3 regions of the Luteibacter sp. RCC_6_2 genome follow, and region 1 is predicted to be linked to each of the others. Evidence: riboswitches for the same ligand, from Rfam matches in the RefSeq annotation. Region 1 holds a riboswitch; each other region holds the start of a gene.

Region 1 (7,401 bases):
TGCGCACCACCTCGAAGGCGAACGCCATGTGCCCGGATTCGTCGCGGAACACCCAGTTGGTGCCCGACGCCAGCCCGTGCAGCAGGCCGCGCGAACGCAGGTAATACACATAGGCGAAGGCGGCGAAGAAGAACAGGCCTTCGATGCAGGCGGCGAAACAGATCAGGTTGAGCAGGAACTGGCGCCGATGCTCGCGTGTCTCCAGGCGGTTGAGGTCCTGGATGGAGTCGATCCACTTGAAGCAGAACTCGCCCTTCTGCCGGATCGAGGGAATGCTCTCGATCGCGGCGAACGCCTTGTTCCGTTCGGACGGCTCGGGGATGTAGGTATCCAGCAGGGTGAGGTAGAACTGCACGTGCAGCGCTTCCTCGTACAGCTGGCGCGAGAGGAACATGCGCGCCTCGGGCGAGTTCACGTGCTGGTAGAGATTCAGCACGAGGTTGTTCGACACGATCGTGTCGCCCGTCGCGAAGAACGCGACGAGGCGATGGATCAGGTGGCGATCCGCGTCGGACATCTTCGCCTTCAGGTCGGTCACGTCGAGCGAGAAATCCACTTCCTCCACCGTCCACGTATTGCGGATGGCGGCGCGATACATCTCGTAGAACTGCGGATACTTCATCGGCCGCAGCGTCAGTTCGAAACCGGGATCGAGGATGTGGGTATCGCGGGTGATCGGTGAAGCGGACATCGGGGTACCTCGGGAAAGTGAATAGCTTTTCTTTTTACTGGCAGGCTTCGCAGTACTCGGGGTTCTCGAGCGAGCAGAACACCGCGGCCTCGGCCTGTTCCTGCGCGTCCGCGACCGGTGTGGCGGGCGTCGGCAGCGAGGCGGCCGACGAACTGACCGTGGTCTTCGCGATGCGTGTCGCCGGACGCGAGCGCAGGTAATACGTCGTCTTGATGCCCGACTTCCACGCGTACATGTACATGGAGGAAAGCTGCCCGATGTTCGGGTTTTCCATGAACAGGTTCAGCGACTGGCTCTGGTCGATGTAGGCACCGCGGGCGGCGGCGAGGTCGATCAAGGCCTTCTGCGGCAGCTCCCAGGTGGTGCGATACACCGCGCGCAGTTCCGCCGGGATGGCCACGATGCCTTGCACCGACCCTTCCGCGAGCTTGATCTGGTCGCGGATCTCGGCCGTCCACAGGCCCAGCGTCTTCAACTCGTCGACGAGGTAGCGATTCACCACGAGGAAGTCGCCCGACAGCGTCTCGCGCTTGAACAGGTTCGACACCTGCGGTTCGATGCACTCGTAGCAGCCGGCGATCGAGGCGATCGTCGCGGTGGGGGCGATGGCGATCAGCAGCGAGTTGCGCAGGCCCTTGGCCTTGATCTTCTCGCGCAGTTCCGCCCAGCGGCCGTCCTTGCCGGCCGGCGTGGCGGCCGGCCAATAGTCGAACTGCAATTCGCCGTTGGCCGCGCGGCTTTCCTCGAACCCGGGATGCGGGCCGTCGCGCTCGGCGATCTCGTTGGACATCGACAGCGCGTGGAAATAGATCTCCTCCGCGATGCGCGTGGACAACGCACGGGCTTCATCGGAATCGAACGGCAGGCGCAGCTTGAAGAAGACGTCCTGCAAGCCCATCACGCCCAGGCCGACCGGACGCCATTTCACGTTCGCCGTCTTCGCCGTGGCGATCGGGTAGAAGTTCAGGTCGATCACGCGGTTCAGCTGGCGCACGGCCGTGCGCACGGTGGTCGACAGCTTCTCGTAGTCGAACTGGCCGTCCACCACGTGGCGGGCGAGGTTGATCGAGCCGAGGTTGCACACCGCCGTCTCGCCTTCCGAGGTCACTTCGAGGATCTCGGTGCAAAGGTTCGACAGGTGGATGACGTTCTCGGGACGCGCGGTCTGGTTGCTGGTCGCGTTCGAGCGATCCTTGAAGGTCATCCAGCCGTTACCGGTCTGCGCCAGCGAGCGCAGCATGCGCGCGTAGAGTTCGCGTGCCTTGATCGTCTTCACCGCCAGGCCATCGGCTTCGGCCTTCTCGTAGGCAGCGTCGAAGGTGGCACCCCAGGTATCGACGAAGTGCGGCACGATCTTCGGGTCGAACAGCGACCAGTCGCCGTCCGACTCGACGCGGCGCATGAAGAGGTCCGGCACCCAGTTGGCGAGGTTGAGGTTGTGCGTGCGCCGGGCGTCGTCGCCGGTGTTCTCGCGCAGTTCGAGGAATTCCTCGATGTCGGCGTGCCACGATTCCAGGTAGACGCAGGCGGCGCCCTTGCGCTTGCCGCCCTGGTTCACGGCGGCCACGGAAGCGTCGAGCGTCTTCAGCCACGGCACCAGGCCGTTGGAATGACCGTTGGTCCCCTTGATCAAGGAGCCGCGCGAGCGGATGCGCGAATAGGCGAGGCCGATGCCGCCGGCGAACTTCGACAGCTGGGCCACGTCGCCGTACTTGGCGTAGATGGATTCCAGTGCGTCCTGCGGCGAGTCCAGCAGGAAGCACGAGGACAGCTGTTCATGCGCCGTGCCGGCGTTGAACAGGGTCGGCGAACTGGCCAGGTATTCCAGCGACGAGAGCATGCGGTACAGCTCCAGCGTTTCGGCCACGTCGTTGCCGCCGAGCGCGCAGGCGATCCGCATGAAGAAATACTGCGGCGTCTCGATGACGAAGCGCTTGGTCGGATGGCGCAGCAGGTAGCGGTCATAGACCGTGCGCAGGCCGAAGTATTCGAAGCGGCGCGAGGCCGTGGTGTCGATCGCGTCGTTGAGCTTGCGCGCGTTCACCTGCACGAAATCGCGCAGGCGTTCGTTGAGGATACCCAGGTCGAAACCGGTGGAGATCGACTGCGAGAACGACTGGATGTCCTGGCCGGACACTTCCTTGTCGATGAAGGCGGCGAGCAGGCGCGCCGCCAGCTGGCCGTACTCCGGTTCCTCGGCGGTGAGCGCCGCGGCGGTGCGGATCGACAGCTGGTCGAGTTCCTGGGTGGTCGCGCCGTCGTAGAGGCCGCCGATCGTCTTCAGCGCCACGCGCATCGGATCGACCGCGTACAGGCCATCGGCGCTGCGGGTCACCGCGCGCACGATCTTGTTCACGTCGACGACTTCCTGGCCACCGTTGCGCTTGGTCACGCGCATCTGGCCGGGGTTGTGCGGCGGGGTGAGGGCGAAAGCCGGCGGTGCGTCGTTCTTGTAGCCGGCGGCGGGCGCCTTGCCGGCGGTCGGAGAAGGAATGGCGGCCTGGTCGGCCGTCTCGGTGCGCTCGCGCGCTGCGGAATCCATCGTGGTCATGTGTGGCGTGCCCCAAGGCCTGGTTCAAACTCCCGTTCCCTCGGACGGGGCTCGAAGTGGCCAGGCAATGCGGGAAAGGCCGGGACGGAGCCCGCCCGAGGCGGCTCCGGTCCGCGACGTGCTTCCCCGCGGAAGCCGTCACCACAATCGGTACCGATCAGGCACCGACTGTTGGCAGGTCTTCGGACTCGTGGACGAGGGCTTGGAGGCCCGGCCTACCCGTCGCTTCCCAGTCGCCGAGGACCAGTGCATAGAACGGGGTCGTTTCCACTTACCGCTGCGGGGCAGTTCCGGATTCGCACCGGATTCCCTATTAAGTCCGACGGGCAGTCGCGCCTCTCCGGACACCAACGGGACACACGATATAGGCGATCCTATGGCTGGTCAACACAAGATGTGGTGTAAGCCACCTAGGTCCGCGTTCGTTCAAGACATGTAAAGGCCTTCTACACAAAGTGCATGAACCCGCGACGATAAACTCCGCTCCCCATCCCGGATCATTCAGGCTCGATGCCCTCACCATTCGCATTGCAGGACAATGAACTGATCGCCCGGGCGTTTGACGCCGCGCCCTACGGCCTCGCCGCCCTTTCTCCCACGGGTGAACTCCTGTACGCCAATGCCTGGGCCAGGGCCCGCCTGCCCGAAGGCGGGTTCCTGTCCATCTGGAACAGTGCGGGCCGCGACTGGTTCAGGTCGGAATTGCCGAATCTGGCCGCGAGCGGCATGCGCACGGCGGAACTCGGTTCCGTCGACGGCTCGCCCTGGCGCGTATGCATGGAACGCTGGGACGGCGCGGCCATCGTGTCCATCCAGCCGGCCAGTGGCGAAGACCAGGGCTGGCGCAGCGCCGGAAGCGGTCCCGCGCTCGCGCTCGACCTCACCCAGGACCAGTTGCGCCAGGCGCAGAAGATGGACGCGATCGGCAAGCTGACCGGTGGCGTCGCCCACGACTTCAACAACCTCTTGCAGGTGATCAGCGGCAACCTGCAACTGCTCGCCTCCGACGTCACCGGCAATGCCCGTGCGGAACGGCGCCTCGCCAATGCGATGGCCGGCGTGACCCGCGGCAGCAAGCTGGCCGCGCAGTTGCTCGCCTTCGGCCGGCGCCAGCCGCTGGCACCGAAGGTCGTGAACGTCGGGCGGTTCATCCGCGACATGGACGAACTCCTGCGTCGCGCGCTCGGCGAGGCGATCGAGATCGAAACCGTCGTCGCCGGCGGCCTGTGGAACACGCTGGTCGACCCGGGCAACGTGGAAAACGCGCTGCTCAACCTGGCGCTCAATGCCCGCGACGCGATGGACGGGCGCGGCAGGCTCACCATCGAGGCCGGCAACGCCTTGCTCGACAGCGCCTATGCCGCGGCCCATGGCGACCTGCGCCCCGGCCAGTACGTGATGATCGCCGTGACCGATACCGGCGGAGGCATTCCCCCGGAAATCATCGACCAGGTGTTCGAGCCCTTCTTCACCACCAAGCCCGAGGGCCGCGGCACCGGCCTCGGGCTCTCGATGGTCTACGGCTTCGTCAAGCAATCCGGTGGGCACGTGAAGATCTACAGCGAGCCCGGCGAGGGCACGACGGTGAAGATCTACCTGCCACGCTGCGTGCAGAGCGAAGACCGCCTGGTCGATCTCGACGAGGAAGCCGTGCGCGGTGGCGACGAGACGATCCTGGTGGTGGAGGACGACGACGCGGTGCGCGAGACGGTGGTCGGCATGCTCGGCGATCTTGGTTATCGCGTGTTGAAGGCGCGCGACGCGGAGAGCGCGCTGTCGATCGTGGAAAGTGGCATCGCGATCGACCTGCTCTTCACCGACGTGGTGATGCCCGGTCCGCTGCGCAGTCCGGAGCTGGCGCGCAAGGCGATGAAACGGCAGCCTGGCATCGCCGTGCTTTTCACCTCGGGCTATACCGAGAACGCCATCGTGCACGGTGGCCGCCTCGATGAAGGCGTGGAATTGTTGAGCAAGCCGTACACGAAGGAACAGCTGGCCCGGCGCGTACGCCATGTGCTGGCCGCGCGGGTACCGCGCCCGGCGGCCGAGATCGCGCCAGCGCCCATGGCGGTGCCGGGTGCGGCACCCACGCCATCGGTCTCGCTGCGCGTACTGGTCGTCGAGGATGACGCCCTGATACGGATGTCCATTTGCGAGATGCTCGAAAGCCGGGGCCACATCGCCTTCGAGGCCGGCGATGGCAACGAGGCCTTGCGTGTGCATGCCGTCGAGCCGATCGACATCCTGCTCGCCGATGTCGGGCTACCCGGGATGAACGGGGTGGACCTGGCCGAGCGGTTGCGCGAGGCGCAGCCCGGCCTGCCGGTGATCTATGCGACGGGCGACCATACGGCCAATGGGGTCGAGTGCGATGTGCAAACGCGGATCATCGTGAAGCCTTATGGGGTGGCCGACCTGATGGAGGCGATCGGGCGGATCGCGGGTCGGTAGAGCATCGCCGACAGGGTCGGCTCCCACCAAGAGCAGGAGCATCGATGCCCTGGTGGGAGCCGACCCTGTCGGCGATACGGCGCGCCTCAAGGCAACATGTGCCCACCGGTCACCCCGTAAGTCTCCCCGGTGATGAAGCTCGCTTCCTGGCTGGCCAGCAACACATACACCGGCGCGCACTCCACCGGTTGCCCTGGCCGCTTCAGCGGCACGTTCTTGCCGAATTCGACCACCTTCTCCTGTGGTTGCCCACCGCTCGGCTGCAACGGCGTCCACACCGGCCCCGGCGCCACGGCGTTCACGCGAATGCCCTTGTCCGCCGCCTGCTTGGCCAGCGCCTTGGTGAACGCCACGATCGCGGCCTTGGTCGGCGCGTAGTCGAGCAGGATGTCCGAGGGCTCGTAGGCCTGGATCGAGGCCGTGTTCAGGATCGCCGCACCCGGCGGCATGTGCGGCAGGGCCGCCTTGGTCAGCCAGAACATCGCGAAGACATTGGTGCGGAACGTCGTTTCGAAGGCCGCGCTATCCAGTTCGTCGATGGATTTCGCGTACTGCTGGCGGCCGGCGATGTTGGCGAGGATGTCGAGGCCACCCAGCTCCTTCACCGCCCTGGCGACCAGGTCCTTGCAGAACGCCTCGTCCTTCAGGTCGCCGGGCATGCCCACGACGGTGTGCCCTTCGCCTGTGAGCAGGGCGATGACCTCGTCGGCATCCTTCTGCTCCGACGGCAGGTAGTTGATCACCACGTCGGCACCTTCGCGGGCGAAGGCGATGGCCGTCGCCCGCCCGATGCCTGAATCGCCGCCGGTCACCAGGGCCTTGCGGCCTTTCAAGCGGCCGTTGCCACGGTAGCTGGTCTCGCCGTGGTCCGGCTTGGGGACCATTTCCTTCGCCAGGCCCGGTGCCGGCTGCGGCTGCTTGGCGAACTCCGGCTGCGGATACTGGGTGCGCGGATCGCGCATGGCGTACGGGTCGTGCTTGGCTGCGTTTGCCATGGGAAGGTCCTCGTGGGTGGAGAGGCCTTCAGGTTTACGGGCCGGGGTGTCCATACCCCGTCCACGTCATGTCACTTCCCCATGCCGACCATCTTCTTGCCTTGCTTCAGCACCGCGTCGCAGGCCTTGCGGGTGAGCTGGGCCTTGAGATCGCCGGTGCCGGCCGGGCTGGAGCCGCCGCCGGAGAGGTCGAGGGTCTTGCCGTCGCTGGACTTCAACAGTCCCTTCGCGCCGTCGAGGTAACCCTTGTCCTGCGTGGGAGCGGGCGTGGCCTGGGCGGACTGGCCGCCGAGCTTGCCCAGCAACTGGTCCTTCACACCCGCGGCGCCGCTTTCGCCGCCGAGGTAGTTGTTGTTCATGCAGTACTGGATGATGCCCGCGGCATTGCCCATGCTGCCCGAAGCGAGCGAGCTGCCGCCGCCACCCATCATGCCCTTCAGGCTGTCGAGTTGTACCGCCGCCGCGGGCGTCGCGGCGAAGGCGGTGGCGAGGGTGATGCCGGCGAGTAAGGTCTTCATGACAGGGCTCCGGGGTTAAAGGTGGGGAAGGGATAAACCTTGATGCGTTAGATGGATGTAAGCACGGCCGGCCGATATGCTCCGTGCGTACTCCGCGGAAGGAAGGTCCGTTGCCCGTTCGCTCCCGTCTCGCCTGCATCCTGCTGTTCGCCGCGCCGCTCGCGAACGCCACCGTCAGCCTCACCACGCCCCGTG
Region 2 (7,401 bases), on a different contig from region 1:
GGCTCCCACCAGGTTGCCGTAGCTTGGGCTCCCACCCATTTTTATTTAGCCTTGCGGATCTTCAGCCAGCGCTTGTACCGGCGCTTCAGCTTGCGGCGGTACTTGCGTTCCTTGCGATCGTGGTTCCACAGGTAGATCGCGGGCGTGCTGAGCAAGGTGAGCAGCTGCGAGACGAGCAGGCCGCCGACGATCGCGATACCCAGCGGCCGGCGCATCTCGGAACCCACGCCGAAGCCGATCGCCAGCGGCAAGGCCGCGCCCATCGCCACCAGGGTGGTCATCGTGATCGGACGGAAACGCACGAGCGCCGCCTGGCGGATGGCTTCCACCGGTGACATGCCGTGCTCGCGTTGCGCGACCAGCGCGAAGTCGACCATGAGGATCGCGTTCTTCTTCACGATGCCGATCAGCAGCAAGACCGAGATGATCGCCATGAGAGTGAGCTGGGTCTGCGTGACCAGCATGGCGAGGAAGGCGCCCGCGCCTGCGGCCGGCAAGGTCGAAATGATGGTCAGCGGATGGCCCAGGCTCTCGTACAGGATGCCGAGCACGATGTAGACGGCGAGGATGGCGCCGATCAGCAGCACCATGCCGTTCGATTGCGCGTCACGCAGGCGCTGGTTCGCGCCGGTGAAATCCATGCGCACGCCTTCGGGCAGGTTGATCGCGTGCACCGCCTGTTCGACCAGGGTGTTGCCTTTGTCCGCCGTGATCTTCGGCGCGAGGTTGTACGTGATGTCCGCCGATTCCAGCTGGTTCTGATGGGTGACCGCGCTGGGCACCGCGACCGGCGCGATCTTCGCCACGGCCGACAACGGGATCATCGTGCCCACCCCGTTCTTCACGTAGGTGTTGAGCAAGGCGTCTGGGCTCAACGTCTGCGCGGCCGCGGCCGTCAACACCACCCAATACTGGTTGATGTCCGAGTAGATGATGGAGACCTGGCGCTGGCCGAAGGCGTTGAACAACGCCGAGTCGATCATGCCCATGCCTACCTGGAGGCGCGAGGCCGCGTCGCGGTCGACCTTCACCATCTGCTGCTTGCCGACGATGTCGAAGTCGCTGCCGACGTCGCGGAACTCCTTCATGTTGCGCATCTGGCGCACGAGCTTCAGTGCCCACGGCTGCAGGTCTTCGCCGCTGGTGCTGATCAGCTGGAACGAATACTGGCCGCGATTGCTGTTGCCGCCACCGCCGCCCAGGAACTGCACGGGATTCATGAAGACCTGGACATCGGAGAACTTCTCGTACTCCTTGCCCAGCCTGTCCATGATCTCCTTGATCGATTCCTTGCGCTGGCCGGGACCGTTACCTTTCGGCTTGAGGTCGATGAACATCAGGCCCTGGTTGCCCACGGCGCCACCGTTGTCGCCGCCGAGGATCGTCGTGACGTCGGCCACCGTGCTGTCGTTCTGCATCAGATCGCCGACGCGCTTCAGGCGGCGCGTCATCTCGTCCGGCGAAATGTTGGCGTCGGCACTGATCTGCGCCTGCAGCATGCCGGTGTCCTCGTCGGGCATGAAGTTGCCACCGGCCGTCTTGACCACGGCGATGGCCAGCACGACCGTCGCGGCGAGCAGGATCAAGGGCTGCCAGCGCATCAGGCGGCGGTGGCGCATCGCCCAGTCGAGCGCGCGCTGGTAAACCCCGAGGAAGCCCCGGTCGAAACGCTCCAGCGCCAGCTCCCAACGGCTCGCCTTGCGGTCGGGCGCGTCATGCTTGAGGTAGTGCGCGCACAAGGCCGGGGTCAGCGTCAGCGACACCACCGCCGAGATCAGCACGGCCGCGGCGAGCGTCACCGAGAACTCGCGGAGCAGCTTGGTGATCATGTTGTTGCCGAACAGCAGCGGCGCGAACACCGCCACCAGCGACAGCGTGATGGAGATCACCGTGAAACCGATCTCGCGCACGCCTTCCAGCGCCGCGGCCATGGGTTTCGCACCGTTCTCCATGTGCCGGACGATGTTCTCGATGACCACGATGGCGTCATCGACGACGAAGCCGATACAAAGCACCAGCGCCATCAGCGACATCGTGTTCAGCGTATAGCCGAGCGTCCACATCACCACGAAGGCACCGGCCAGCGACAGCGGCACGCTGAGCGTGGCGATCATCGTCGGTCCCAGGCGGCGCAGGAACACCAGCATCACCATGATGACCATGACGATACTGATCATCAGCGCGACCTTGACCTCGTGCAGCGCGGACTGCGTGGTCTGGGTCAGGTCGAAGATCGGCGTGACCTTCGCGTCCGCCGGCAGCAGCGCCTGGAACCGTGGCAAGGCCGCCCGGATGGCTTCCGCCGTGGCGATGGAGTTCGCCTCGGGGCGCTTGCTGATCTGCATGGTGACCGAGCGCTCGCCCTGGAACCACGCGGCCTGGAACTGGTCCTGCTGGCCGCTGTGGACATTGGCGATGTCCGAGAGCCGTACCGGCACCCCGTCACGCATGGCGATCAGGATGTTGGCGAAGTCCTTCGGGTCGCGCAGGCCGTCGTTCGCGATCACCGTCATCTGCGTCTCGCCATCGGAGAGCACGCCCTGCGGCGAGTTCACGTTGGCCGCCTGCAAGGCGTTGGAGACGTCGTTCGCGGTCAGCCGCTTCGCCGCCAGGGCGTTCGTGTCCAGTTCGATGCGGACCGCATGGGGCGTGCCGCCGAACACCTGTACGCGCGAGACGCCGTCGATCTGCGCCACCGCCGGGCGGATCAGCGTGTCGACCACGTCATAGAGCTTGTCCGGTGGCATGGTCTTCGAGGTCATCGCGACCAGCAGCACCGGGATCTGGCCCGTGTCGAACTTGAAGTACTGCGGTGGCGAGGGCATGCCGGCCGGGAGGTCGGCGGCCGCCGCATTGATCGCGGCCTGCACGTCGCGGGCGGCGGCGTCGGTCGAGCGGTCCATGTTGAAGCGGACGCGGACGAAGCCGGAGTTCTCCGTGCTGTTGGAGTACATCTGGTCGACGCCCGGGATCTGGCCCAGGTGGCGCTCCAGCGGCGCGATGACCGTCGATGCCATGGTCTGCGCGTTGGCGCCGGGCATCTGCGCCTGGATAAAGACCGCCGGCACCTCGATCGAAGGCAACGCGGCGACGCCCAGCAGCATGTATGCGATCGCGCCGGCGAGGGTCAGGCCCGCCGCGAGCAACGAGGTGCCGATCGGCCGGCGAATGAATGGTGCAAAAAAGTTCACGACACTTCCTGTGATCGCGGGAAGGCTCCCCGCGCCCGCGAACTTTATGACGTTCCGCTGGTTTCGTCGCGTGTGCCTTTAGTGGGGGCCCTGCCGGAAGGCAGGGGTGCCCCGTTCATGCGGCGAGCGCGTCAGTGGCCGGGTGCGTAGCGAACGGTCAGGTAGACCGTTCGCCCCAACTGGTTGTAAAACGCCGCCGTTTCGTAGCGCTTGTCCGCGACGTTGGCGACGCGACCCTGCACGCTCCAGTCGGTGTCCAGGTGCCAGGTCGCCCGGAGGTCGGCCGTGGCGTAGCCGCCGAGCCGGCGGGTGTTGGCCGCGTCGTCGTAGCTGTACCCGGCCGCGTAGACCGAGCCGCCGACGGTGAAGCGGCCGAGGTCCTTGTCGAGGTCGACCCGTGCGGTGCGCTCGGGACGGCGCGCCAGCAGGTTGTCCTCTTGCACGCCCGAGTCGCGGTTCTTCGGCTGCTGGAGGGTGGCATAGGCCCGCAGGTGCCAACCGTCGACGTCGGCGCCGAGCTGTCCTTCCAGCCCACGAATGCGCGCCTTGCTCACGTTCACCGGCAGGAAGTTCGCATCGAAGCCGATCAGGTCGTCGACCGTGGTCTGATAGGCGTTCACCGCCCAGTTCCAGATGCCCGGCCGCGCCGAGAGGCCGATCTCGGCCGTGCGCGAGGTTTCCGGCTTCAGGTTCACCGGCGCGCCGTAAGGGTAGAACTCATCGTTGAACGTCGGCGCATGGAAAGCCGTGCCGTACGAGGCGGTGATCTTCATGCCGTTGTCGAAACGGAACCCATAGGCCGCCGAGCCGGTCGTGTGGTTGCCGAACTGGGTGTTGTGGTCGTGGCGTGCCGACAGCTGGATCTCGTGCGGGCCGAACAGGCCCTGGTAGAGCGCGAACACGCCCGTGTTGTTGCGCGAGTCCTTCAGATAATCCGTATCGCTCTTCAGCTTTTCCTGCTGGAAGTCGACGCCCGCGCTCAGCGTCTGGTCCTTCGCGAGCGTGAAGTCGTTCTGCCAGGACGCCTGGTTGCGCTTCGAATAGAGGTAGCCGACGCGGGCCTTGTCCACGCCGTAATGGACGAAGTCGAGGGTCTTGTCGGCACCATTGAGGTAATTGTCGGCGCGGTCCTGGTTCTGGCCGAGGCTGAGCGACATGCGCCAGTTCGACAGCACGTCGAACGCCAGCTTCGCGCCGGCCACCTGCTGCGAGCGGCGGGTGAGGTTCTGGAAGTCGCCGTCGTATTCGATGTCGCCCTTGCTGCGCAGCCAGCTGCCGGTCAGTTCCGTGCCGTCGTCCCAGCGATAGCCGCCGGACAGCGCGCCGTTATAGGTGCGGGAGGCATCGTGGTCCGGTTCGTCGGTGAAGCAGCCGGCGAAGGCGGTGGCGGCACCTATGCGGCAGGCGTTGATGCCGGCCGTGTACTGCCCGCCCAGGCTGGCGTTGTACCAGCCGTGCTGGCTGCCACCGGACACGCCCACCTGGCCTGCCGAATAGCCATGGCTGCCACCGGTCACCGAGAGCGTCGGCGTGGGGGCTTCGCCGGCCTGGCCATGGCGGGTGAAGATCTGGATCACGCCGCCGATGGCGTCGGAGCCGTACAGCGCGGAACGCGGGCCACGGACGATCTCGATGTGATCGATCTGTTCCACGGGAAGCTGCTCGTAGGCGGGCAAGCCCGCACCCACGGTGCCCACGCGGACGCCGTCCAGCAGCACCAGGGTGTGCGACGAGTTGGTGCCGCGCATGAACAACGATGTCTGCTGGCCGATGCCGCCGGCATTGGCGATCGTCACGCCCGGCAAACCGGTGAGCAGGTCCTGCACGCTCACCGGCTGCAGGCGCTCGATGTCCTCGCGGGTGATCAGGGTGACCGGCGCGAGCACCTCGTCCAGTGGCGTGGCGGCGCGATTGGCGGTCACCACGACCGGGTCGAGCCGGTCGGGCGCCGCTTCGTCGGCGGCGTGGGCCGCGGCGATGGACGACAGCAGGGCCGCCGCGAGCAGGGTCTTCTTCATGGAACCGTCTTCCTCAGCCGCCAGGCGGCAATGCGCGAAGGGCGCTCGAGGAGGACGTGCGACGAACGGCGAACGGGCGGGAACCCGGTGGCTGCCCGGATCCGCCCTCCGCGAATCGACCGAAACAGGGACGCCCGCCACAGGGGGCGGGACGTTCATCGGGCCGGTCTCCGGACTCGCGCCAGCCACCCATGGGGTGGCGGAACCGGTGCCTTCCCGCTTGCGCAGTGGCGTGGGCCGGTTCCATGAGAAAGGTCTGACGACCTGCCCCGATGGACGCTTACCGTTGCGGGGGCAGTGCCGGCCTTGCCACGACGTGGTGCACCGGCTTCCCGTTTCATCCTCTCCGGCCTTGGCCGGTCGGGACACCCGAACCGGCCGATGGTACCGGGCGGGCTCCGAACTGTCACGGATACTTAACGGAATTCTTAACATGCACTTGACGTGCGCAAAATAATTCGATTACAACCGCAACCGATAGCCGTCGGGCGCAATTACTTGCGCACGGGGAGCATGAGCAGCCAGGCCGCATCCCGGGGGGGATGGGTACCGGAGGCCCATGAGACGGCGTCAAACGAGCTCGGCCACCTCTTGTGGCCGGCTTACTTTGCTGTTTATCGGGGAGACAAGACATGCAACGTTCCACCAAGCGTACCGGCGTACTGCGCCGATCGACCCTTTGCACCGCGCTCGCCCTCTGCTTCGCCAGCGGCGCCGTGCTCGCCCAGTCCAATGCTTCCGGTGTCGTCTTCGGCCGCGTCGCGCAGCCTGAAGGCGCCGTCGTCCACCTGCAGAACCTGGATACCGGCCTGACCCGCGATGTCGGCGTCGATGCCGATGGCCGCTACCGCGCCAGTTCGCTGCCGGTCGGTCGCTACAAGGTCACCGTGGAACGCGGCGGCCAGACCGTCGAGACCCGCAACGACGTGCAGGTCGCGCTCGGCGGCGGCGTGGATGTGTCCTTCGCCGGCTCCGCCACGACGACCGAGGCGCAGAACCTCGAAGGGGTGCAGGTCACGGGCAACGCGTTGCCGGCCATCGACGTGTCGTCGGTGGACTCCCGTACCGTACTGACCTCACAACAGTTGCAGAAAATTCCCCTGGCGCGCGACGTTACCGCTGCGGCGCTGCTCGCGCCGGGCGTCGTCGCCGGCGATGCGCGTTACGGCAACGTCGCTTCGTTCGGTGGCGCTTCCGCCTCCGAAAACCAGTACTACATTAACGGTTACTCGGTCACCAACGCATTGACCGGCCTCGGCTTCACCAGTCTTCCGTTCGACGCGATCGACCAGCAGCAGATCTACACCGGTGGTTACGGCGCGGAATACGGCCGTTCGACGGGTGGCGTGATCAACATCGTGACCAAGCGCGGTGGTAACGAGTGGAAAGGCGGCGTCGGTCTGTACGTGACGCCGCAAGGCCTGCGTCAGACCCCGCGCAGCATCTATCGCGAAGACGGCACGCTCTGGCAGGACCGCAAGCGCAACAAGAGCACCGATGTGCAGTACACGGGCTATGTGAGCGGTCCGCTGATCAAGGACAAGTTGTTCCTGTTCGCAGCAGGCGACTTCACCCGTTCCGATAGCCGCAACACCAGCAGCATCACCGCTCCGCAGCGCACCTATCAGGAGTCGAAGGCGACCAAGTGGCTCGCCAAGGTCGACTGGAACATCACCGATAACCATCTGCTCGAAATCACTGGCCTCGGCGACAAGAGCAATGTCGAGCGCAGTGTCTACGCGTATGACTACAATGTCGGCGCGCGTGGTGGCTACATCGGTACCGACAACCTCAAGAATTTCGACGCCGCCGCGGGTTCGGCGCCGGGTGGCGACGTCTACATCGGCAAGTACACGGGCTACATCACCGACGATCTGACCATCAACGCCTTGTACGGTCATACCAAGACGGTGCACGAACGTAATCTCAATTACGCGAGCAACCCGAATTGCCCGTGGATTCTCGATAACCGCGGCCTCTCCGAGCGCATTACCGGTTGCGGTCTCGTCAACGGCACGGTCCTTGGCGAGGGCGCCAAGGACAAGACGCACGGTTGGCGCCTCGATGTCGAATACGTCATCGGCGATCACGATCTCCGCGCGGGCGTCGACAACCAGACCTTGGAATCGTTCTCCGGCAACATCTACGAAGGTGGCTACCGCTGGATCTATGGCCCGGCTGGCGATATTCCC
Region 3 (7,401 bases), on a different contig from region 1:
TGAGTTCGTCGTGCGCTTTCGTATGGTCGTCGACCATGCGCTGTGCGAACGCCTTGACCTTCGCGGACGTCGCTTGCTTCAGGGCGAGTTCGCTCGCCTGGACTTCGGCCATGCCGGACGCGGTCGCGTTCTTGAAGAAGCCCGCATCGGTGGCGGTGCCGCCGAGCGTGTCTTTTTCCTGGGCTTGAACGGCACACGAAAGCGCCATGGCGAGGAAGGTGGTGGCGAGGGCACGGACAGGACGATGAGTCATGGTGGCTTCTCCGCTGGGGACTCTTCAGGTGTCGCATCCCGGCCATGAAATGGCTGTGACCAAGTCGGAAGTGAGGTCATCAGTCAGCAGGAGGAGGACGTGCTGTAAGCCCCATGGGACACCGCTTTGGTGGTAGCCGACCCTGTCGGCGATGGGTGCTTGCCGTAGGCTGGCCCGCTGCCGCGGGATCGCCGACAAGGTCGGCTCCCACAAAAGCAAGGTCGGCTCCCACAAAGGCTAGGCCCTCACCGAAAGCGGGCTTCACAAAAGAGAACGGGCGCCTGGGCGCCCGTTCTCATGCCTTGCTGGAAGCCCCGCTTACTTGCGGCGGGCGACCGTCGCACCGAGTCCGGCGGCGTCGCGCAGGACGTCGGCCTTGTCGGTCTTTTCCCAGGAGAACGCCGTGAACGTGTTGCCGTTCTTGTCGGTGATCTCGTAGGGCTTGCGGCCGAAGTGGCCGTTCGACGCGGTCGGCTGGTACATCGGGTGGACCAGGTCGAGCATCTTGATGATGCCGTACGGACGCAGGTCGAAGTGCTTGCGGATCAGCTTCTCGATCTTCTCGTCGGGGATCTTGCCGGTGCCGAAGGTGGTCACCGAGATCGAGGTGGGCTCGGCCACGCCGATGGCGTAGCTGACCTGGATCTCGCAACGGTCGGCGAGGCCGGCGGCGACGATGTTCTTGGCGACGTAGCGAGCCGCATAGGCGGCCGAACGGTCGACCTTGGACGGGTCCTTGCCCGAGAACGCGCCGCCACCGTGACGGGCCCAGCCGCCGTAGGTGTCGACGATGATCTTGCGGCCGGTCAGGCCGCAGTCGCCCACCGGACCACCGATGACGAACTTGCCGGTCGGGTTGATGTGGAACTTGGTGCCCTTGTGCAGGAGCTTCGCCGGCAGCACGGGCTTCAGGATCAGCTCGCGCACACCTTCGATCAGGTCCTTCTGCTTCACGTCCGGATCGTGCTGGGTCGACAGCACGACGGCGTCGATGGCCACGGCCTCGCCGTTCTCGTAGCGCAGGGTGACCTGGCTCTTCGCGTCCGGGCGCAGCCACGGCAGCGGCGAGTTCTTCTTCTTGCGGACCTTGGTCTGCTGCTCGACGAGGCGGTGCGCGTAGTGGATCGCCGCCGGCATGTATTCGCTGGTCTCGTTCGTGGCATAGCCGAACATCAGGCCCTGGTCGCCCGCGCCCTGTTCTTCCGGCTTCTTGCGGTCGACGCCCTGGTTGATGTCCGGGGACTGCTTGCCGATCAGGTTCAGCACGCCGCAGGTCTCGCCGTCGAAACCGACTTCCGAGCTGTCGTAGCCGATGTCGAGGATGACCTTGCGGGTCAGCGCCTCGAGGTCGATCCACGCGCTGGTGGTGATCTCGCCCGCGACGATGGCGACGCCGGTCTTCACCAGCGTCTCGCAGGCCACGCGAGCGCGCGGGTCCTGGGCCAGGATGGCGTCCAGAACGGCGTCGGAGATCTGGTCGGCGATTTTGTCCGGATGGCCTTCGGAGACCGACTCGGAGGTGAAGAGGTAGTTGCTCATCGCGGGGATATATCCTTCTTTACGGATAAAGAGATAAAGGGCGCGCCATGATACACGCCTCCGGGTCGGTTTGCAGGGGGAAGGGTAGCGCCCGGGAGTGACGATTGCATGGATGTTCAGGGCGCGCCCACCGGCCCGCGCCAGGTCAGGCGGCCGCGCCCAGCCGTTGGCGTGCCGCCTTCGCCACCGTGACCATGGCCTTCAGCGCCGCGGCGACCTCGGGCCAGTCGCGGGTCTTGAGGCCGCAATCGGGGTTCACCCAGAGCTGGTCGGGACGCAACACCTGCAGCGCGCGGGCAAGCAGGCCGGCCATCTCGCCCTCGGTGGGAACGCGGGGGGAGTGGATGTCGTAGACGCCGGGGCCGATGCCGTTCGGGTACTGGAACCGTGTGAAGGCATCGAGCAGTTCCATCCGCGAGCGGCTGGTTTCGATGGAGATCACGTCGGCATCCATCGCCGCGACCGCCTCGATGATGTCGTTGAACTCCGAGTAGCACATGTGGGTGTGCACCTGGGTCGCGTCACTGACGCCACCGGCGGTGATGCGGAACGCCTCCACCGCCCACGCGAGATAGCCGCCCCACTCGGCGCGACGCAGCGGCAGGCCTTCGCGCAAGGCGGGTTCGTCGATCTGTACGATGCCGATGCCCGCTCCTTCGAGATCGCGCACCTCGTCGCGCAAGGCGAGTGCGATCTGCCGGCAGACATCGGCGCGGGGCAGGTCGTCGCGCACGAACGACCATTGCAGCATCGTCACCGGACCGGTGAGCATGCCCTTCATCGGTTTTTTCGTCAGCGATTGCGCGAACGCGGACCAGGCCACGGTCATCGGCGCGGGCCGTGCCACGTCGCCATAGACGATCGGAGGCTTCACGCAGCGCGAGCCGTAGCTCTGCACCCAGCCGAATGACGTAAAGGCATAGCCGTCGAGTTGTTCGCCGAAATACTCGACCATGTCGTTGCGTTCGGGCTCGCCATGGACGAGCACGTCGATATCGGCCTCCTCCTGGAACGCGACGGCGCGACGCACTTCATCGCGCAGGATGGCGTCATACGCCTCGTCGTCCAGTTTGCCTGCGCGATGCGCGGCGCGGGCGACGCGGAGGGTCGCGGTCTGCGGAAACGAACCGATGGTCGTCGTCGGCAGGTCCGGCAGGCCGAATCGTTCACGCTGCACGGCCGCGCGGAACGGATACCCCGAGCGGCGGCGGCCGAACTGCGCCGTGAGCTGGCGAACGCGTTTGCGTACCTCGTCACGCACGACCCCGGGCGCGTCCTGTCGCCCGGCGATCAGCATGGCCTGGTGCGCGAGCGCTTGCCGGGCGACCTCGTCGCCCTGGACGGCGTCGGCGTAGCGGCGTAGTTCGGCGATTTTCTGCCGGGCGAACGACAACCATGTCGCGAGACTTCCCGGCAGGCGTTTTTCCTCGTTGGCGTCCAACGGTACGTGCAGCAAGGAGCAAGACGTCGACAACCATAAGCGCTCGTCGCCAAGGCGATCACGTAGCGTCTGTATGCGGGGAAGGATGATCGACGGATCGCTCAACCAGATGTTGCGTCCGTCGAGCACACCCGCCGAGAGGACACGGTCGGCCGGCAACGCGGCGAGCACCGCGTCGAGTTGCTCCGGTGCACGTACGAGATCGACGTGCAGGCCGGCGACGGGCAGCGACATGGCGAGTTCGAGATTGCCGTCGAGTGGACCGAAGTAAGTCGCGACCAGTACGCGTAGCCGCGACTGCGTGGCGATCCACGCATAGGCGCGGCGAAAGGCATCACGCGTGGCATCGTCGAGATCGAGCGCCAGTACGGGCTCGTCCACCTGCACCCACCCGGCACCTTCGTCGGCAAGGGCGTCGAGCACGCCGAGCCAGGCGGGTAGGAGCGCATCGAGGAGTGCCAACGGGTCGCTGCCATCGGCCGCCTTGGCGAGGTACAGGAAGGTGATCGGGCCGAGCAGTACCGGACGTGCGATATGTCCCGCCGCGACCGCTTCGCGATATTCGCCCACCACCTTGCCGGGCCGGGCGGCGAACCTCTGGCCCGCCGACACTTCGGGGACGATGTAGTGGTAATTGGTGTCGAACCACTTGGTCATTTCAAGCGCGGGCAGGTCGACGCGATCGTCCTGCCTGCCGCGTGCCATGGCGAAGTAGCCGCCCAGCGGATCGATATCGTGAAGCGGTCGGTAGCGTTCGGGAATGGCGTCCACCATGACCGCCGCATCGAGCACGTGGTCGTAGAGCGAGAAATCATTCACTGGAACGCTGTCGGCACCCGCGTCCCGGGCGAGCGCCCAGTGTCGCAAGCGCAATTCACGGGCGATATCGAGTAGTTCTTCGGTGCCGATGTTTCCCTTCCAATGACTTTCGAGCGCGCGCTTGAGCTCGCGGCGGCGACCGATACGGGGAAAACCGGGGTAGGTGACGTGTGGCATGACTGTTCCTCTTCGCAAAGAAAGAGGAGGGAAGGGCGGCTTGTCGCATGACACGGACGTCGCCCGGTAACCCCATGGGCGATGCCTGGGTCATGAGGGTTTGCCGTCGACCTTCGCCCCCGCGGGCGAACCGGGCCGCGTCCCGGAAGGAGGCGACGGCCCAGGCCGGACGGAGCGACGCACCCATGACGGCGCGTTCGTTCCGGCTGGCGGCAGGTCTTCGGGCTCGTGGATGTGACGCCGGGGCGTCTCCTCCCCCGCCGCTTCCCGGATCGCCATCGATCCAGTGCCTGTGACGGGTTCGTCTCCACATACCGCTGCGGGGCAGCGCCGGATTCCCACCGGCTTCCCTCTTAGCTTTATCTTCCTATTCGAATAGAAAGATAAAGACCGCTAACGAGCGGCAAATTAGCCCTCTGGACGTCCAAAGTCAATGCGGGGGAGGGACAGTGGTCGCTTATTCGAAGCCTGCGACGGGATGCGGGCCGTAGGCGGCTTCCAACGTCGCCGTCTCTTCCGGGCTCAGCACGAGATCGATCGCCGCCACGGCGTCGTCGAGGTGATGGGGCTTGGAAGCGCCCACGATGGGTGCGGTGATGCCATTGCGGTGAGCGACCCATGAGAGGGCGACCTGCGCTCGCGGCACGCCGCGCTCCTCGGCGACCTTCTTCACCGCCGCGACGATCGCCTTGTCCGACTCGGCGGTCGCGTTGTACAGCGTGCTGCCGAAGACGTCGCTCTCCTGGCGGGTGCTGGTTTCGTCCCAGTCGCGCGTGAGGCGGCCGCGTGCCAGCGGGCTCCACGGGATGACCGCGATGCCCTGGTCGATGCAGAACGGAATCATCTCGCGCTCTTCCTCCCGCTGGAGCAGGTTGTAGTGGTCCTGCATGCTCACGAACTCGGTCCAGCCGTGGAGCCGAGAGGTGTAGACCATCTTCGCGAATTGCCATGCATACATGGACGACGCGCCGAGGTAGCGCACTTTTCCCGCCTTCACCAGGTCGTGCAGCGCTTCGAGCGTCTCTTCGACCGGCGTGGTGTGATCGGCGCGGTGGATCTGCAGAAGGTCGATGTAATCGGTGCCCAGACGCTGAAGGCTGTCGTCGACGGAATGGAAGATGGCCTTGCGCGAAAGACCGCCGCCATTGGGCCCCTTGCGCCAGTGGAAGTAGGTCTTCGTGGCGATCACGACTTCGTCGCGCCTCGCGAAATCCTTCAGCGCGCGCCCGACGATTTCCTCGGACGTGCCATCGGAATACGCGTTCGCGGTATCGAAGAAATTGATCCCGAGATCGAGCGCCTTGCGGATGAAGGGGCGGCTTTGTTCCTCGTCGAGCGTCCAGGCGTGGTTGCCGCGCTCGGGCACGCCGTAAGTCATGCAGCCAAGGACCAGGGGGGAAATGTCCAGGCCGGTACGGCCGAGTTTGACGTAGCGCATGCGGGACTCCAAGACACGTATGGATGGGGCGGTATCCGGACCCGGATACATCGGTAACCACATACTGTAAATGTCGGCAGCCCCGTCGATCATGACAATCGCGTCATGTGAAAGGCGAGCATCACGACACGGAAGCGAAGGTACCGGGTCCCCTTGAAACCGACCCAGGCGTCCCTATCTAGGAGCCCAACGCGAAGACGACGCACCTTGCCGGTCAACCGGCCCGGGCGTAGCATTCGCCTCCTGTCACGAGAGCCAAGCCATGTTCCGCTGCAAGCACGATTTGATGCACGTCCCACCGATCGCCCCATGGGCGCGTCGCGGGTGCGCGCGTTCCGTGCCTGGCGGAGCTTCGTCGTAAGACGTCGCACCGGCTGCCAGGAACACCGAAAGCACCCGCAAGGGTGCTTTTTTTTGTCTCGAATTTCCTTGTGAACCCACCTTTTGGAGCAGCGTGCCATGAAGAACTGCCGCGACCCCCGATCCTGACCGTCCCGCTCAGCCAGGGGCGGCGGTAAACGGATCGGGGAGTGCCTCGCTCGAGATGACATCCGAGCCCCTGGCGACCCCATCAGGAACTGTTAGCCATGAGTACCACCCGCGAAACCCAGATCCCCGTCGGCCGTTGGCGCAACCTCGGCATCATCGCGCACGTCGACGCGGGCAAGACCACGCTCACCGAACGCCTGCTCTACAAGACCGGCACGATCCACCGTACCGGCGAGGTGCACGATGGCGCCACCACCACCGATCACATGGAACTCGAGCGCGAGCGTGGCATCACGATCGGCGCCGCTGCCGTGCGCGCGAACTGGACGCCGGAAGGCGGCCAGCCGCATCGCCTGACCCTGATCGATACGCCGGGACACATCGACTTCGCGATCGAGGTCGAGCGCTCGCTGCGCGTGCTCGATGGTGCCGTCACCGTGTTCTCCGGCGTGGCCGGCGTGCAGCCGCAATCCGAAACCGTCTGGCATCAGGCGCGCCGGCACGGCGTGCCGCTGATGGCGTTCGTCAACAAGATGGACCGCCCGGGAGCGGACTTCGATGCGGTGGTCGGGCAGATGCGCGACAAGCTCGGTGCGAACCCATGGGTGGTGGCGCGCCCGATCGTCGAAGGCGAACACATGACGGGCCTCGTCGACCTCGTGGCGGAACGCACCTGGCGTTTCGACGAGGCCGGCACGCGCGCGGTCCAACCGTGGACGGAGAGCGAACGCGCGGTGTATGCGGACGCGCGTGCCGAACTCGTGGCCGCCGTGGCCGATCGTGACGACACGCTGGCCGAGCTCTGGCTCGCCGAGCAGCCGATCGACGCGGCGGCGCTCACGGCGGCGCTTCGACGCGGCACGCTCGCGGGTGCCGGCTCGCCGGTACTTCCGGGCTCGGCGTTCCGCAACGTCGGCATCGAACCGCTGCTGGATGCGTTCGTCGCGTACCTGCCGTCGCCGCTGGATCGTCCGGCCGTGGTCGGCCATACCGACGAAGGCGACCTGATGGTCGCGCCCGATGCGGACGCGCCGTTGGCGGCGCTCGTCTTCAAGGTGGTCAACCAGGCGCACGGTCCGCTGGCCTTTATCCGGGTGTACTCGGGCCGGTTGAGCGTCGGCGACGCCGTGTGGCGTAGCGGTACCGATCGTGTGCAGCGGATCGGCCGGCTTGCCGTCGTGCGTGCCGAAGACACCGAGGCGGTGGATGCCGCCGAGGCGGGAGACATCGTCGCCATCGCGGGCT

Evidence for each region. A riboswitch is a leader RNA that binds a small molecule or an ion and turns the genes downstream of it on or off. The one in region 1 is predicted to bind cobalamin.
Region 2: linked by a shared signal. The riboswitch ahead of AB6730_RS14375 (TonB-dependent receptor domain-containing protein) and the one ahead of AB6730_RS03850 (ribonucleoside-diphosphate reductase subunit alpha) in region 1 are both predicted to bind cobalamin.
Region 3: linked by a shared signal. The riboswitch ahead of metE (5-methyltetrahydropteroyltriglutamate--homocysteine S-methyltransferase) and the one ahead of AB6730_RS03850 (ribonucleoside-diphosphate reductase subunit alpha) in region 1 are both predicted to bind cobalamin.

The regions. Positions count from the first base shown of each region.
Region 1 covers NZ_JBFUPQ010000003.1:101,344-108,744, forward strand. The annotation lists gene AB6730_RS03845 (ribonucleotide-diphosphate reductase subunit beta) at 1-691, opposite strand, end outside; gene AB6730_RS03850 (ribonucleoside-diphosphate reductase subunit alpha) at 726-3,242, opposite strand; cobalamin riboswitch at 3,398-3,609, opposite strand; gene AB6730_RS03855 (response regulator) at 3,753-5,693, shown strand; gene AB6730_RS03860 (SDR family oxidoreductase) at 5,780-6,688, opposite strand; gene AB6730_RS03865 (DUF2501 domain-containing protein) at 6,760-7,206, opposite strand; gene AB6730_RS03870 (family 78 glycoside hydrolase catalytic domain) at 7,317-7,401, shown strand, end outside.
Region 2 covers NZ_JBFUPQ010000012.1:149,465-156,865, reverse strand. The annotation lists gene AB6730_RS14380 (efflux RND transporter permease subunit) at 42-3,191, opposite strand; gene AB6730_RS14375 (TonB-dependent receptor domain-containing protein) at 3,323-5,209, opposite strand; cobalamin riboswitch at 5,353-5,597, opposite strand; gene AB6730_RS14370 (carboxypeptidase regulatory-like domain-containing protein) at 5,842-7,401, shown strand, end outside.
Region 3 covers NZ_JBFUPQ010000004.1:133,565-140,965, forward strand. The annotation lists gene AB6730_RS05485 (DUF4142 domain-containing protein) at 1-253, opposite strand, end outside; gene metK (methionine adenosyltransferase) at 572-1,792, opposite strand; gene metE (5-methyltetrahydropteroyltriglutamate--homocysteine S-methyltransferase) at 1,938-4,229, opposite strand; cobalamin riboswitch at 4,423-4,639, opposite strand; gene AB6730_RS05500 (aldo/keto reductase) at 4,687-5,667, opposite strand; gene fusA (elongation factor G) at 6,255-7,401, shown strand, end outside.